DNA from 3 places in the Pseudomonas sp. ASL3 genome. Region 1 is predicted to be linked to each of the others. Evidence: predicted binding sites of a transcription regulator. Region 1 holds the regulator's gene; each other region holds the start of a gene.
The links. The regulator sigma-54, encoded in region 1, starts transcription at its own class of promoters, with help from an activator protein. The targets are predictions, from matches to a motif close to ANTGGCATNNANNTTGCTNT.
Positions count from the first base shown of each region.

Region 2: AC1MEE_RS07710 (CmpA/NrtA family ABC transporter substrate-binding protein) is a predicted target of sigma-54. The motif match lies at 1,923-1,942, and genes of this name have one in related genera.
Region 3: nirB (nitrite reductase large subunit NirB) is a predicted target of sigma-54. The motif match lies at 806-825, and genes of this name have one in related genera.

Region 1 is NZ_CM155281.1:6,464,452-6,468,802, forward strand. It holds gene rapZ (RNase adapter RapZ) at 1-307, opposite strand, end outside; gene ptsN (PTS IIA-like nitrogen regulatory protein PtsN) at 310-774, opposite strand; gene hpf (ribosome hibernation-promoting factor, HPF/YfiA family) at 787-1,095, opposite strand; gene AC1MEE_RS29695 (RNA polymerase factor sigma-54) at 1,175-2,665, opposite strand; gene lptB (LPS export ABC transporter ATP-binding protein) at 2,851-3,576, opposite strand; gene lptA (lipopolysaccharide transport periplasmic protein LptA) at 3,576-4,118, opposite strand; gene lptC (LPS export ABC transporter periplasmic protein LptC) at 4,105-4,351, opposite strand, start outside.
Region 2 is NZ_CM155281.1:1,703,182-1,707,532, forward strand. It holds gene AC1MEE_RS07705 (ANTAR domain-containing response regulator) at 1-567, opposite strand, end outside; gene AC1MEE_RS07710 (CmpA/NrtA family ABC transporter substrate-binding protein) at 582-1,793, opposite strand; gene AC1MEE_RS07715 (quinone-dependent dihydroorotate dehydrogenase) at 2,172-3,197, shown strand; gene rmf (ribosome modulation factor) at 3,341-3,556, opposite strand; gene rlmKL (bifunctional 23S rRNA (guanine(2069)-N(7))-methyltransferase RlmK/23S rRNA (guanine(2445)-N(2))-methyltransferase RlmL) at 4,139-4,351, shown strand, end outside.
Region 3 is NZ_CM155281.1:2,984,563-2,988,913, forward strand. It holds gene AC1MEE_RS13675 (hypothetical protein) at 1-457, shown strand, start outside; gene nirB (nitrite reductase large subunit NirB) at 1,045-3,603, shown strand; gene nirD (nitrite reductase small subunit NirD) at 3,603-3,998, shown strand; gene AC1MEE_RS13690 (CBS domain-containing protein) at 4,045-4,351, shown strand, end outside.

The DNA of each region.
Region 1 (4,351 bases):
CCGAGAAGCGTTTGAGCAGGGTTTCTTCATCAGCGTCTAAATAAAGCACATCGCACTGGATATGGCGGCTACGGACTTCTTCCAATAACTGCGGAAAGCGCGACAAATGGCTCGGCAGGTTGCGCGCGTCGATGGAGACGGCGACCAGGGGTTGAGCCAGTTCGGTGTGAATCAGGGCACGTTCAGCCAGCTCGGGAAGCAGGCCGGCCGGGAGGTTATCGATGCAGTAGAAGCCATTGTCTTCCAGCACATCGAGTGCGGTGCTCTTACCGGAGCCGGATCGGCCGCTGACGATGATCATTCGCATGATTAATGACCGTTCTGCACGTCCAGCACCACTTTATAAAGCGCTTCATTGCTTTCGGCGCTGCGTAGACGGGTGCGCACGTCTGCGCGGTCGAGCATGCTGGCGATCTGGCGCAGCAACTCCAGGTGTTCATCGGTGGCTGCTTCGGGGACCAGCAAAACAAAAAGCAGGTCCACCGGTCTGCCATCGATGGCATCAAAGTCCACGGCGTCATTGAGCAACACGAGGGCGCTGATGGGTGTCGAGCAGCCAGTCAGTCGGCAGTGAGGAATGGCGATGCCATTGCCGAAACCGGTCGAGCCCAGTTTTTCACGGGCGAAGAGGCTCTCTAACACGGTTTGCGAATTCAGATCAGGCACTTCACTGCCGATCAAAGCTGCAATTTGTTCGAGTACACGTTTTTTACTGCCGCCCGACACGTTCACAAGTGAACGGCCGGGAGTCAGGATATTTTCAAGTCGGATCATGGGTTGGGAGTGTTAGCGAGCCGTCGCACCTTTAAGGATGTTCTGCTGCTTTTCCTTATGCTTGAGCAATTGTCTGTCCAGCTTGTCAGTGAGTAGATCGATTGCCGCATACATGTCGTCATGTTCTGCGTTAGCGACTACCTCCCCACCATGGATGTGCAGCGTGGCTTCGATTTTCTGCTTCAGTTTTTCGACCGCCATCGTTACCTGCACATTGGTAATCTTGTCAAAGTGCCCTTCAAGCTTTTTGAGTTTGAGCTCAATGTATTCGCGCAGGGGCTTCGTAACCTCAAGCTGGTGTCCACTGATGTTGACTTGCATACAGCTTCTCCTTCGTTGCCAGTGCATATAGAAGCAGGCTTGGTGCCTACCACTGTAACGCTGCGGCGTTAGGCCATCATCACATCAATCGCTTGCGCTCACTCGAAGGCGCGATCCCAAGTGATTCGCGGTATTTGGCGACTGTGCGACGGGCTACCTGAATGCCTTGTGCCTCCAGTAAACCAGCGATCTTGCTGTCACTCAACGGCTTTTTCTGATTTTCCGCGGCAACCAGTTTTTTGATGATCGCGCGGATGGCTGTGGATGAACACTCACCGCCCTCAGAGGTGCTTACGTGGCTGGAAAAGAAATATTTCAGTTCGTAAATGCCGCGAGGGGTATGCATGAATTTTTGCGTGGTCACCCGTGAAATCGTCGATTCGTGCATGCCGACCGCTTCAGCGATGTCATGCAGGACCAGTGGTTTCATCGCCTCGTCGCCATATTCGAGAAAGCCGCGCTGATGCTCGACAATTTGCGTGGCCACTTTCATCAGCGTTTCGTTGCGGCTTTGCAGGCTCTTGATGAACCAGCGGGCCTCCTGCAACTGATTGCGCATGAAGGTGTTGTCGGCGCTGGTGTCGGCCCTGCGAACGAACCCTGCGTACTGTGGATTGACCCGCAGACGGGGCACGGACTCTTGGTTGAGTTCCACCAGCCAGCGTTCGTTGTCCTTGCGTACGATCACGTCGGGCACGACGTATTCGGCCTCGCTGGATTCGATCTGCGAGCCTGGACGCGGGTTGAGGCTCTGCACCAGCTCAATGACTTGGCGCAGCTCGTCTTCCTTGAGTTTCATGCGCCGCATCAGTTGAGCGTAGTCACGGCTGCCGAGCAGGTCGATGAAATCGCTCACCAAACGCTGTGCTTCAGCCAGCCAGCGGGTTTTCGCGGGCAGCTGGCGTAGTTGCAGGGACAGGCATTCGCTCAGGGTGCGGGCGCCGATCCCGGCGGGTTCGAATTGCTGGATACGGTGCAGAACTGCTTCGATTTCATCCAGCTCGACATCCATTTCCGGATCGAACGCATCGAGGATTTCCTCGAGCGACTCGTCGAGGTAACCCTGATTGTTGATGCAGTCGATCAGCGTGACGGCGATCAGCCGGTCGGTGTCGGACATCGGTGCCAGGTTCAACTGCCACAGCAGATGGCTCTGCAGGCTCTCACCGGCCGAGGTGCGCGTGGTGAAGTCCCATTCGTCATCATCGTTGCTGGGCAGGCTGCTGGCGCTGGTCTGGTAGACGTCTTCCCAGGCGGTATCGACTGGCAATTCGTTGGGAATACGATCGTTCCATTCGCCATCCTCCAGGTTATCCACCGTCGGGGCGGTTTCCTGGTAGGTCGGTTCCTGAACGTCAGGATTGGGTTTCTCTATGTTGTCGGCCAGCGGATCAGCGTTGTCGAAGTCGTCGCCTTCTTCCTGGCGCTCGAGCATAGGGTTGGACTCCAACGCTTCCTGGATTTCCTGTTGCAGATCCAGGGTCGACAATTGGAGGAGGCGGATGGCCTGTTGCAGCTGCGGTGTCATCGTCAGCTGCTGGCCCATTCTCAGGACTAGCGATGGTTTCATGGCAGGGGCTTAACACCTTATTCGCCGGCGCACATGCGCCATCCACTACAGGGCGCCGAAGCGCCAACTTAAGCAAATTATATGCCTGAAACCTAAGTGTTTGCCTAGAGTGTGCTGACAATTAATGTTTTTGTCAGCGCTAACCCTAGTGTCCGTCGCCGATGAAGAGCGAAACACCGCAGAACTTACAGGCGGAATTCATGGCCGAGGTAAACCTCTTTAACCAGTTGGTTAGCCAGAATGGTTTCTGCATCACCTTCAGCGATCAGTTGCCCATCGTTGACGATGTAAGCGGTTTCACAGATATCCAGGGTTTCACGAACGTTGTGATCGGTGATCAGTACGCCGATGCCCTTGGCTTTCAAGTGATGGATGATCTGTTTGATATCACCGACCGAAATCGGGTCGACACCTGCAAAAGGCTCATCAAGCAGGATGAACTTGGGCGAAGTCGCCAGGGCGCGAGCAATTTCTACACGGCGGCGTTCACCACCGGAGAGGCTCATGCCCAGGTTGTCGCGAATATGGCTGATGTGGAATTCCTGCAGCAGGTTTTCCAGTTCCTTGCGGCGTGCCGTGCGGTCGAGTTCCTTGCGGGTCTCGAGGATCGCCATGATGTTGTCGGCAACCGACAGCTTGCGGAAAATCGAAGCTTCCTGCGGCAGATAGCCAATCCCGGCGCGCGCGCGGCCGTGCATTGGCTGGTGGCTGACGTCCAGGTCGTCGATCAGCACCCGTCCCTGGTCGGCCTGGACCAGGCCGACAATCATGTAGAAGCAAGTGGTCTTGCCGGCACCGTTAGGGCCAAGCAGTCCCACGATCTGCCCACTTTCAATGGACAGACTGACATCGCGTACGACCTGACGGCCCTTATAGCTTTTAGCCAGATGCTGGGCTTTCAGCGTCGCCATTACGGGGCCTTCTGCGCGTCGGGTTTGTTTTTCGGCTGGATGACCATGTCGATCCGCGGGCGTGGTGCCGTCACCTTGGTGCCGTTGGCGCGACCGGCGTTGACGATCTGTTTCACCGTGTCATAGATGATTTTTTCGCCTTCGGACGTGTTGCCGTCGTTGATGACCTTGGCTTTGTCGATCAGGACGATCTTGTCCTGTGCGGCGAAGTACTGGATGGTCACGGCGTACGCCTGAACTATGGGCTTGTTCAGGTCTGGCTTCTGCTCGTAGTAAGCGAGATTGCCAACGGAGGTAAACACGTCGACTTCGCCTGTTGGAGTTCGGGTGATGGTCACGGTGTTGCCTGTGATCTTCATCGAGCCTTGGGTGATGATGACGTTGCCTTTGTAGGTCGCAAGGCCCTTCTTGTCATCGAGCTGCGCATCGTCAGACTGGATATGAATAGGCTGATCGCGGTCCGTCGGCAGAGCCCAGGCGCTCACGCTTCCCAGTACTGTGCCCAGGCCGAGCAAAAAAGGGAGGGTTTTAACGAGCCTCATACTGTCCTCTTACGTTGGACAGCAGGTCCATCCTGCCGTCGTTCAAATACGCTTTCATGCCCACGCCGGTAGATACACCACCGAAGCCGTCGATTCTAACGGCTTGCTGGGTCTCCGCATATTGCTTCTGTGGGAATACCGTCATTCGACTGCTGGTAATAATGGTTGTCCGGTTCTTTTCGTCAGTGCGTGCTACGCGAACAGAGTCGATCAGTTCGACCTGGGTGCCTCCG
Region 2 (4,351 bases), 1.8 Mb from region 1:
CAACTCACTCATGGCAATGATCTGCTCGGCCACCTGGATCAGCTTCTGCTGGCGGCTCATGGCCTGGCGGCGCATCAGTGTGTAGGCCTCTTCCTCTTTGCAGTCCTTCATTTTCATCAGCAAACCTTTGGCCAGTTCGATGCGTTTGCGCTCGGCCAGTTGCTGGTCGCGTGCCTGTAATTGGGCACGCAGCGCCTGATCGCTCTCAAAACGGGCCATGGCCACGTCCAGAATCGGTTGCAGGCGCTGGGCATGAATGCCTTCGACGATGTAGGCGCTGACCCCGGATTTGATCGCCTGACGCATGACGGCGGGGTCGTGTTCGTCGGTGAACATCACAATGGGGCGTGGCTGATCGCGGCTGACCAGCACCACCTGTTCCATCACATCGCGACCGGGGGATTCGGTGTCGATCAGAATCACGTCTGGGCGCACCGCTTCCACCCGTGCGGGTAAATCGATGGTCAGTCCGGATTCATCGATCACCTCGAAACCGGCCTCGCTAAGGGCGGCCTTGAGGCGTCCGACTTTTTTTGCCGTGTCGTTGATCAGCAGGATACGCAGCATGTTCGCGATCTCCTTCAGCGGCTGACACGGGTGGGGACGGTATCAGCCAGTGCGTGCAGCTTGAAGCTGCGTGCATAGGCTGCTGGATCGCTGCCGTCCCAGACGTTGCCATCAATCAGTTGGCTGCTGCGCATGGCCGACGCGGGGATCGCAACGCCCACTGCGGCGGCGGCCTGGCCGTACAACTGCAACTGCTGCACTTGCATGGCGACCGCGAGATAGTCGGGGTCTTCGCGCAACAGGCCCCAGCGCCGGAATTGGGTCATGAACCACATGCCGTCGGACAGGTAAGGCAGGTTGACTTCACCTGCGCCGTGAAAGCGCACGGCATGCCGGTCGTGCCAGTGATTGCCCAGGCCATCGGCGTAATCCCCCAGCAGGCGTGGTTCGATGCAGCCCACCGCCGTGTTGAGGTATTCGCTGCCGCTGAGCAACTGTGCAGTGCTGCGGCGGTTTTCATCGTTTTGTTCGATGAAGCGGCTGGCTTCGAGCACCGCCATGACCAGCGCCCGTGCGGTGTTGGGATACTGTTCGACGAACTCACGGGTACAGCCGAGGACTTTCTCCGGGTGATCCGGCCAGATTGCCTGGGTGGTTGCCAGGGTAAAACCCAGCTCCTGATTCACCGCGCTGGCGCACCAGGGTTCGCCGACACAAAAGCCGTCGATACGACCGGCTTGCAGGTGCGCGACCATTTGTGGCGGTGGCACAACCACGCTGTTGACGTCGTTCAGCGGGTGAATGCCCTGGCTTGCGAGCCAGTAATACAACCACATGGCGTGAGTGCCGGTGGGGAAGGTCTGGGCGAAGGTCAGTTTTGTGCGGCTTTGGTGCACGCGCCGGTCGAGCGCCTCAGGACTGGTCACGTTGGCGTCTTGCAGTGCTTTGGATAAGTTGATGCTTTGCCCATTCTGGTTCAGGCCCATCAACACCGCCATGTCGGTGGCCAGGCTGCCGCTGATACCTAACTGTACGGCGTAGATCAAGCCATAAAGGCTGTGCGCGGCGTCCAGTTCGCCACTGACCAGCTTGTCGCGCAGATTGGCCCAGGACGATTGACGTTTCAGGTTCAGGGTCAGGCCGTACGGCTGAGCGAAACCCTGGGTGGCCGCCACTACCAATGACGCGCAGTCGGTCAGGGCCATGAAGCCCACGTCGATGGCATTTTTCTCCGGCGCATCGCTGCCTGCGACCCACGCCAGGGCATTGCTCGGTGATGTATTCATAATCGGTCGTTCATGAGTGTGCGCCATCCATAAAAAAGCGTCGCGCCCTGTTTGCAGAAGCAAAGACGGTCACGACGCCATTGTCCGATGCCTCGCTCCGCCGTTGGAGCGAGTGCTGATGCACGGTTTCGTGCAAGGCATATGCCACTCTTGCCAAGGCACATAACCTGTAGAAGCGCGCTTGCCCGCGATAGGCCGGGGTCGCGTCCGACACGAAGGACCTTCTGCGACTGACCCACCGCCATCGCGGGCAAGCGCGCTCCTACAAATGTCGGTAACCCACAATGTTGATCTGCTGTAGTTCGAACTCGCCTGCGAGCCCCCAGCCCGTCTATAATCGCCGCCCTGAATTCAGCCCCTCACGAGCTACGCCCGCCCATGTATAACCTGGCCCGCCAGTTATTGTTCAAACTCTCCCCGGAAACCTCCCATGACCTGTCGCTGGATTTGATCGGCGCGGGCGGGCGTTTGGGGCTCAATGGCTTGTTGAGCAAAGCGCCCGCGCGGTTGCCGGTAACGGTCATGGGCCTGAACTTCCCTAATCCGGTCGGGTTGGCGGCGGGACTGGACAAGAATGGTGCGGCCATCGATGGCTTCGCGCAGTTGGGCTTTGGTTTTGTCGAAATCGGCACCGTGACCCCGCGCCCGCAGCCGGGCAATCCGAAACCACGGATTTTCCGCTTGCCTCAGGCCGAGGCGATCATCAATCGCATGGGCTTCAACAACCTGGGTGTCGATCACCTGATCAGCCGCGTAAAGGCGGCCAAATACAGCGGCATCCTGGGAATCAACATCGGCAAGAACTTCGATACGCCGGTCGAGCGGGCCGTGGACGATTATCTGATCTGTCTGGACAAGGTCTACGCCCATGCCAGCTATGTGACGGTCAACGTCAGTTCGCCGAACACGCCCGGTTTGCGCAGCCTGCAATTCGGCGACTCGCTCAAGCAATTGCTCGAAGCGCTGCGCCTGCGTCAGGAAGACCTTGCGCAAAAGCACGGTAGACGTGTGCCGCTGGCGATCAAGATCGCCCCGGACATGACAGATGAGGAAACCGTACTGGTGGCCGCTGCGTTGATCGAGTCGGGTATGGATGCGGTGATTGCCACTAACACCACCCTCAGCCGCAAGGGTGTCGAAGGTTTGCCCCATGCCGACGAAGCGGGTGGTCTGTCGGGCGCGCCGGTTCGCGAAAAAAGTACCCATACGGTCAAGATACTGGCAGGCGAGCTGGCGGGGCGGTTGCCGATCATTGCGGCGGGCGGGATCACCGAAGGCATGCACGCGGCTGAAAAAATCGCCGCAGGTGCGAGTCTGGTGCAAATCTATTCGGGCTTCATCTACAAAGGGCCGGCGTTGATTGGTCAGTCGGTGGACGCCATCGCGGCGATGGCAAGACGCTGAGCCGCTATCCATAAAAGACGGCGATAAAAAAGGGGGTTCCCTTGAGGGAACCCCCTGGGCTTTCGCCCGCCGCCCGGATGGGGCGTGCATGGTTCAGGTTTAATGTCGAAGATTTTAAAAAAACTTGATCGGAATGTGCCTGGTTAGCCGACCGCGTGAAGTTCGTTGAGTCTGTGGATGCCCGCAGTGCCGGTCATACCGTCCCAGTTGTCGCCGCGTCCTTCTCGCCAGCCATTGATCCAGGCTTGGCGTACCGACGGTAGAGTAAAGGGGCAAAGCTCACGGGATTTACCATGAACACCAAATTGATATCCGCGTAAAAATGCTCTTTCCAACGGATCACGCTTAAGTCTTCTCATAGGGTATTGCCCTCGTTTGTTGACTGTTATGTCCCTGAAGACCTCATGTCGAGGTCGGGCAGAATCTTCTGCCGTTGGTACCCGCTGCCGGCGTCGCGGGCTTGGTGTCGTCATCGTTGCGGTGACAACCTGAGTTGATTTCTAACCAATGCGCTGGGCCCTGTGAATGATCGTTTTGTCATAAGAACGTAACGGTTGGCATGTTATGGCCATAAGCAAGTCACTCTTTTGGCGTGATGTTTTTGTCACGAGCCCCCTGAACCGAGGCTTTGGCTGAAATTTGAAGTTGTTTCTCAGGCATGAATGATGGCGAATTGCACGCTACCGTTAATCGACGAAGGGTCGAGGGATGTGACTTTTTGTCGCAACGATCATCAAGATAAACGCGCTTGGCTCGAACCATTAGTTGTCATTCGGCCGCCAGGCTGATGGACTGACTGCCGCATTGACGCTCTGCGCTGATGACGGTGGACCGGCACAATGTGTGTGCCACGCAGGCGTTCTCCAAGAAAGGCGCCTGTTTAAAATCTGGTCGGGCAATGCGTTGCCCCGCCGCTTATCGCCAAAGGCGTTGGATTACCCATGTCGGACCGTTACGAACTCTTCCTTACCTGCCCCAAGGGCCTCGAAGGCTTGCTCGCAGAGGAAGCCACCGGGCTTGGCCTCGAGGAGACCCGCGAACACACCTCGGCGATTCGTGGCATGGGCGACATGGAGACGGCCTATCGGCTGTGTCTCTGGTCGCGCCTGGCCAACCGCGTGTTGCTGGTGCTCAAGCGTTTCCCGATGAAAGAT
Region 3 (4,351 bases), 3.1 Mb from region 1:
CGAGGAAGCCGCCGATATCGCGGCTCTGGAAGACCTGAGCACGAAATTTCCTATCAGCCGGATTCTGTCGAGCTACAAGGACGACCCAACCTTCCACGAGTTGGTCTACGGTCTGGCGCTCAAAGTGCTAAACCACACCCATCAAGCCGTCAGCAACCCTGGCGCCGGCAAGGGCAAAGCCCCTCGCGCCAAGAAAGAGGTCGAAGTGTTCACCATTAGCAAGGACGGCGTGAGCGTCATTTTGCCAATGCGCACGCCGCGCTCGAAGCCGAATATGGACCGTGAAGCGTATGAGTTCCTTGGCTTTGCCTTCATGGGTCACGGTGACCTGGCCGAACTGCAAAGCGAAATCTTTGTGGATAATGAAGGGACCGAGCAAGCCGCCACTCGTAAGAACATCGTTACTGCCATTCAGCAGCAGACGGCATTTGAAGGGTATGACATCGCTCAGCAGTAATCGCTCGCGGAGTCTTTAGGGCTGCAGCGTCCCGAAGGGGCAGCGTTATTTTTCAGGTAGAGGCCATCGCCTTCTGCTCAAAAATGAATCTGCCCCTTTTTCCGTCTCTCCCTGGACACCCTCCGGGGCGGACAGCGCCATACGCGCGCGGACCTCTCAAACATTCAACAATCGCCCCAAAAAAGGCATCGCGGAATATATCCGCACCCTTCTGGTTCAATACGCATCAGCAGTCACTGCCAGGACAAAGCGGATGAGTGATGTCGAGAACATCCGAATGGCCTGATTTGTAACGCTTTGATCGCCCCGCCAATAACAGTTTCCCGAATCTAAACGCGCCTCGCCGAGACTGGCATGGAATCTGCTTATGCTCTGGTAAGTCTGTCGATCTCTCCGACAGAGCGTCCTGAGTGGTCACCGGCGACCATGCACCAGGACAGGTGAACCAGGCAGCGCGGCCTCGGCGATCACCCCTCACATACCCATGAATACCAGGCAAAGACGCCTGGAGCTGCTAGACGGCTCCAGGCGTTTTTTTGCGTTTTTTTTGGCCATGCCCCGGCAGCGGCTTCGACTGAGGAAAGGCTATGAACGCTATCGTCACCCCGATCAAGAGCGAAACATTAGTCGTCATCGGCAACGGCATGGTTGGCCATCATTGCGTCGAGCAGCTGATCGAACACGGTGCACTCGCTCATTATCATGTGCACGTATTCGGCGAAGAACGCCAGCGTGCCTACGACCGCGTACACCTTTCCGAATACTTCGGTGGCCGTGATGCCGAGTCGCTGGCACTGGGCGAGGCCGATCTCTATGCCCGCCACGGCGTGCATTTGCACCTCGGCGTGCAGGTGCTTGAAATCGACCGCGAGCGCAAGGAAGTGGTCACCAGCATTGGACGTCAGGCTTACGACCGCCTGGTGCTGGCCACCGGCTCCTATCCCTTCGTGCCGCCGATTCCCGGTGCCGAGGGCCGCTCCCGGTTGGTCTACCGTACCCTGGACGACCTTGATGCGATCCGCGAGGCCGCCGTCAATGCCCGACGCGGCGTGGTGGTAGGCGGCGGTCTGCTCGGACTTGAAGCCGCCAACGCGTTGAAGTCCCTGGGGCTGGAAGCTCATGTCGTCGAATTCGCTCCACAATTGATGCCGGTGCAACTCGACAGCCAAGGCGGTGAGGCGTTGCGGGCGCGGATCGAGGCGCTGGGTGTCGGCGTGCACCTTTCGCGAGCGACCCAGGAGATCGTCATCGGTGAAGAGTATGCCTACCGCATGAACTTCAACGGTGGCGAGTTTCTTGAAACCGACTTGATCGTCTTCTCCGCAGGCATCCGCCCGCAGGACGCCGTCGGCCGCAGCGCCGGGCTGGACGTGGCACCGCGTGGCGGTCTGGTGGTCGATAACCTGTGCCGCACCAACGACCCCGACATCTTCGCCATCGGCGAGTGTGCTTCCTGGAACGGCAGCATCTTTGGTCTGGTCGCACCGGGCTACAGCATGGCGCGCAACGTTGCCGCGCAACTGGCCGGTCAGGACTGCCAGCCCTTTACCGGCGCGGACATGTCGACCAAGCTCAAGCTGCTGGGCGTCGATGTCGGTTCGATCGGCGACGCTCACGCGGCAACGCCTGGAGCCAAAAGCTACCGCTTCATCGATGAAGCCAACGCCAGCTATCGTCGTCTGGTGGTCTCCGCCGATGGCAAGCACGTGCTCGGTGCCGTGCTGATTGGCGATAACAGCTATTACGACACCCTGCTGCAATACGCCCAGAACGGCATCAAACTGCCCCTGGATCCGTCCAGCCTGATCCTGCCGCTGTCGAGCGGCGCTCCGACACTCGGCGCCGATGCGCTGCCAGAGACGGCCACTATTTGCTCCTGCCATAACGTCACCAAGGGCGCGGTATGTTGCGCTGTCGACGCCGGCTGCACCGATCTGGGCGAACTCAAGGGCATCACCAAGGCTGCCACCGGCTGCGGCGGTTGCAGCGCGCTGCTCAAGCAGGTCTTCGAGCACGAACTCAGCGTCCGAGGTGTGGCTGTCGACAAGAGCCTCTGCGAACACTTCGCCCACACCCGTCAGGAGCTGTACGCCCTGGTGCGTGTTGAAGGCATCATCACCTTCGACGAGATACTGGCCAAGCACGGCCGCGGCCACACCGGTTGCGATATCTGCAAGCCCGCTGTGGGCTCGATTCTCGCCTCGTGCTGGAACCAGCCGATCATGGATCCTTCGTTAGTGCCGCTGCAGGACACCAACGACACCTTCATGGCCAACATGCAAAAGAACGGCACCTACTCAATCATCCCGCGCATCGCCGCTGGCGAAATCACCCCGGACAAGCTGATCGCCCTGGGCGCCGTTGCAAAAAAATATGACCTCTATACCAAGATCACTGGCGGCCAACGCATCGATCTGTTCGGTGCCCAGCTGCATCAGTTGCCGGACATCTGGGGCGAACTGGTCGATGCCGGCTTCGAGACCGGTCACGGTTACGGCAAGTCGCTGCGCACGGTGAAGTCCTGCGTCGGCAGCACCTGGTGCCGCTACGGCGTGCAGGACAGCGTCGGCATGGCGCTGATTCTGGAGAACCGCTACAAGGGCCTGCGTGCACCGCATAAATTCAAGCTCGCGGTTTCCGGCTGCACTCGCGAATGCGCCGAGGCGCAAAGCAAGGACATCGGCGTGATCGCCACCGAGAAAGGCTGGAACCTTTATGTCTGTGGCAACGGCGGCATGCGCCCGCGCCACGCCGAGCTGTTCGCCACCGACCTGGATGACGAAACCCTGCTGCGTTACATCGACCGGTTCCTGATGTTCTACATTCGCACCGCCGACAAATTGCAGCGCACCTCGGTCTGGCGCGAGAGCCTGGAAGGCGGTCTGGACTTTCTCAAGGACGTCATCATCAAGGACAGCCTGGGGCTTTGTGCGGAGCTGGAGTCGCAGATGCAGTTGGTGGTCAACCGTTACGAATGCGAATGGGCCAACGCCATCAATGACCCGGAAAAACTCAAGCGCTTCCGCACCTTCGTCAACGACCAGCGCGGCGACCCGGATATCCACTTCGTCAAGGAACGAGGCCAGCGCCGCCCGGTACACGCCACCGAACTTCACCTGATTCCCGTTACCGAGGAGGTGCTCTGATGAGCCAGTCAAACGTTGTCCGCATCGAATCCCGCCGCGCTGTTGAAAGCCCTGCGCAATGGCAGACGCTGTGCCGCCGTCAAGATTTGGTGGCCAATTCCGGCGTCGTCGCCTGGCTAGATGGGGCACAAGTGGCGTTGTTTCATCTGCCTGATACCCAAGGCAAGACCCTCTACGCGATCGACAACCGCGACCCGAAGTCAGGCGCCAATGTCATCGGCCGTGGCATCGTCGGTAGCCTCAAGGGTGACCTGGTAATCGCCTCGCCCCTGTACAAACAGCATTTTCGTCTGGAAGACGGCAGCTGCCTTGAGTATCCGGAACAAAGCCTGCGCGTCTGGCCGGTGCGGCTGAACGGGGACGTCGTGGAGATCGGAGTGAGCACGGGCGCTTGAGTGACAAGAATCGGCCCGCAAGTAGATATTCCCTGGAGATTTCCCCATGAAGAATGTTGCCCAGCTACTGAAGTCAAAGGTCCAGCAGAACCAGCACGTCCACACCATCGGGCCAGATCAGATGGTGCTGGAAGCACTCAAGGTGATGGCTGAGAAAAATGTCGGTGCCCTACCCGTGATGGAAAACGGCCAGGTGGTAGGTGTTATCAGCGAGCGCGACTATGCGCGCAAGATAGTTCTGAAGGGCCGCTCTTCGATCGGCACCTCCGTCCGAGCGATCATGAGCGCGCCCGTCGTGACGGTAGACAGTCTTCAAAGTATCGAGAGTTGCATGGAGGTCATGACCGACAGTC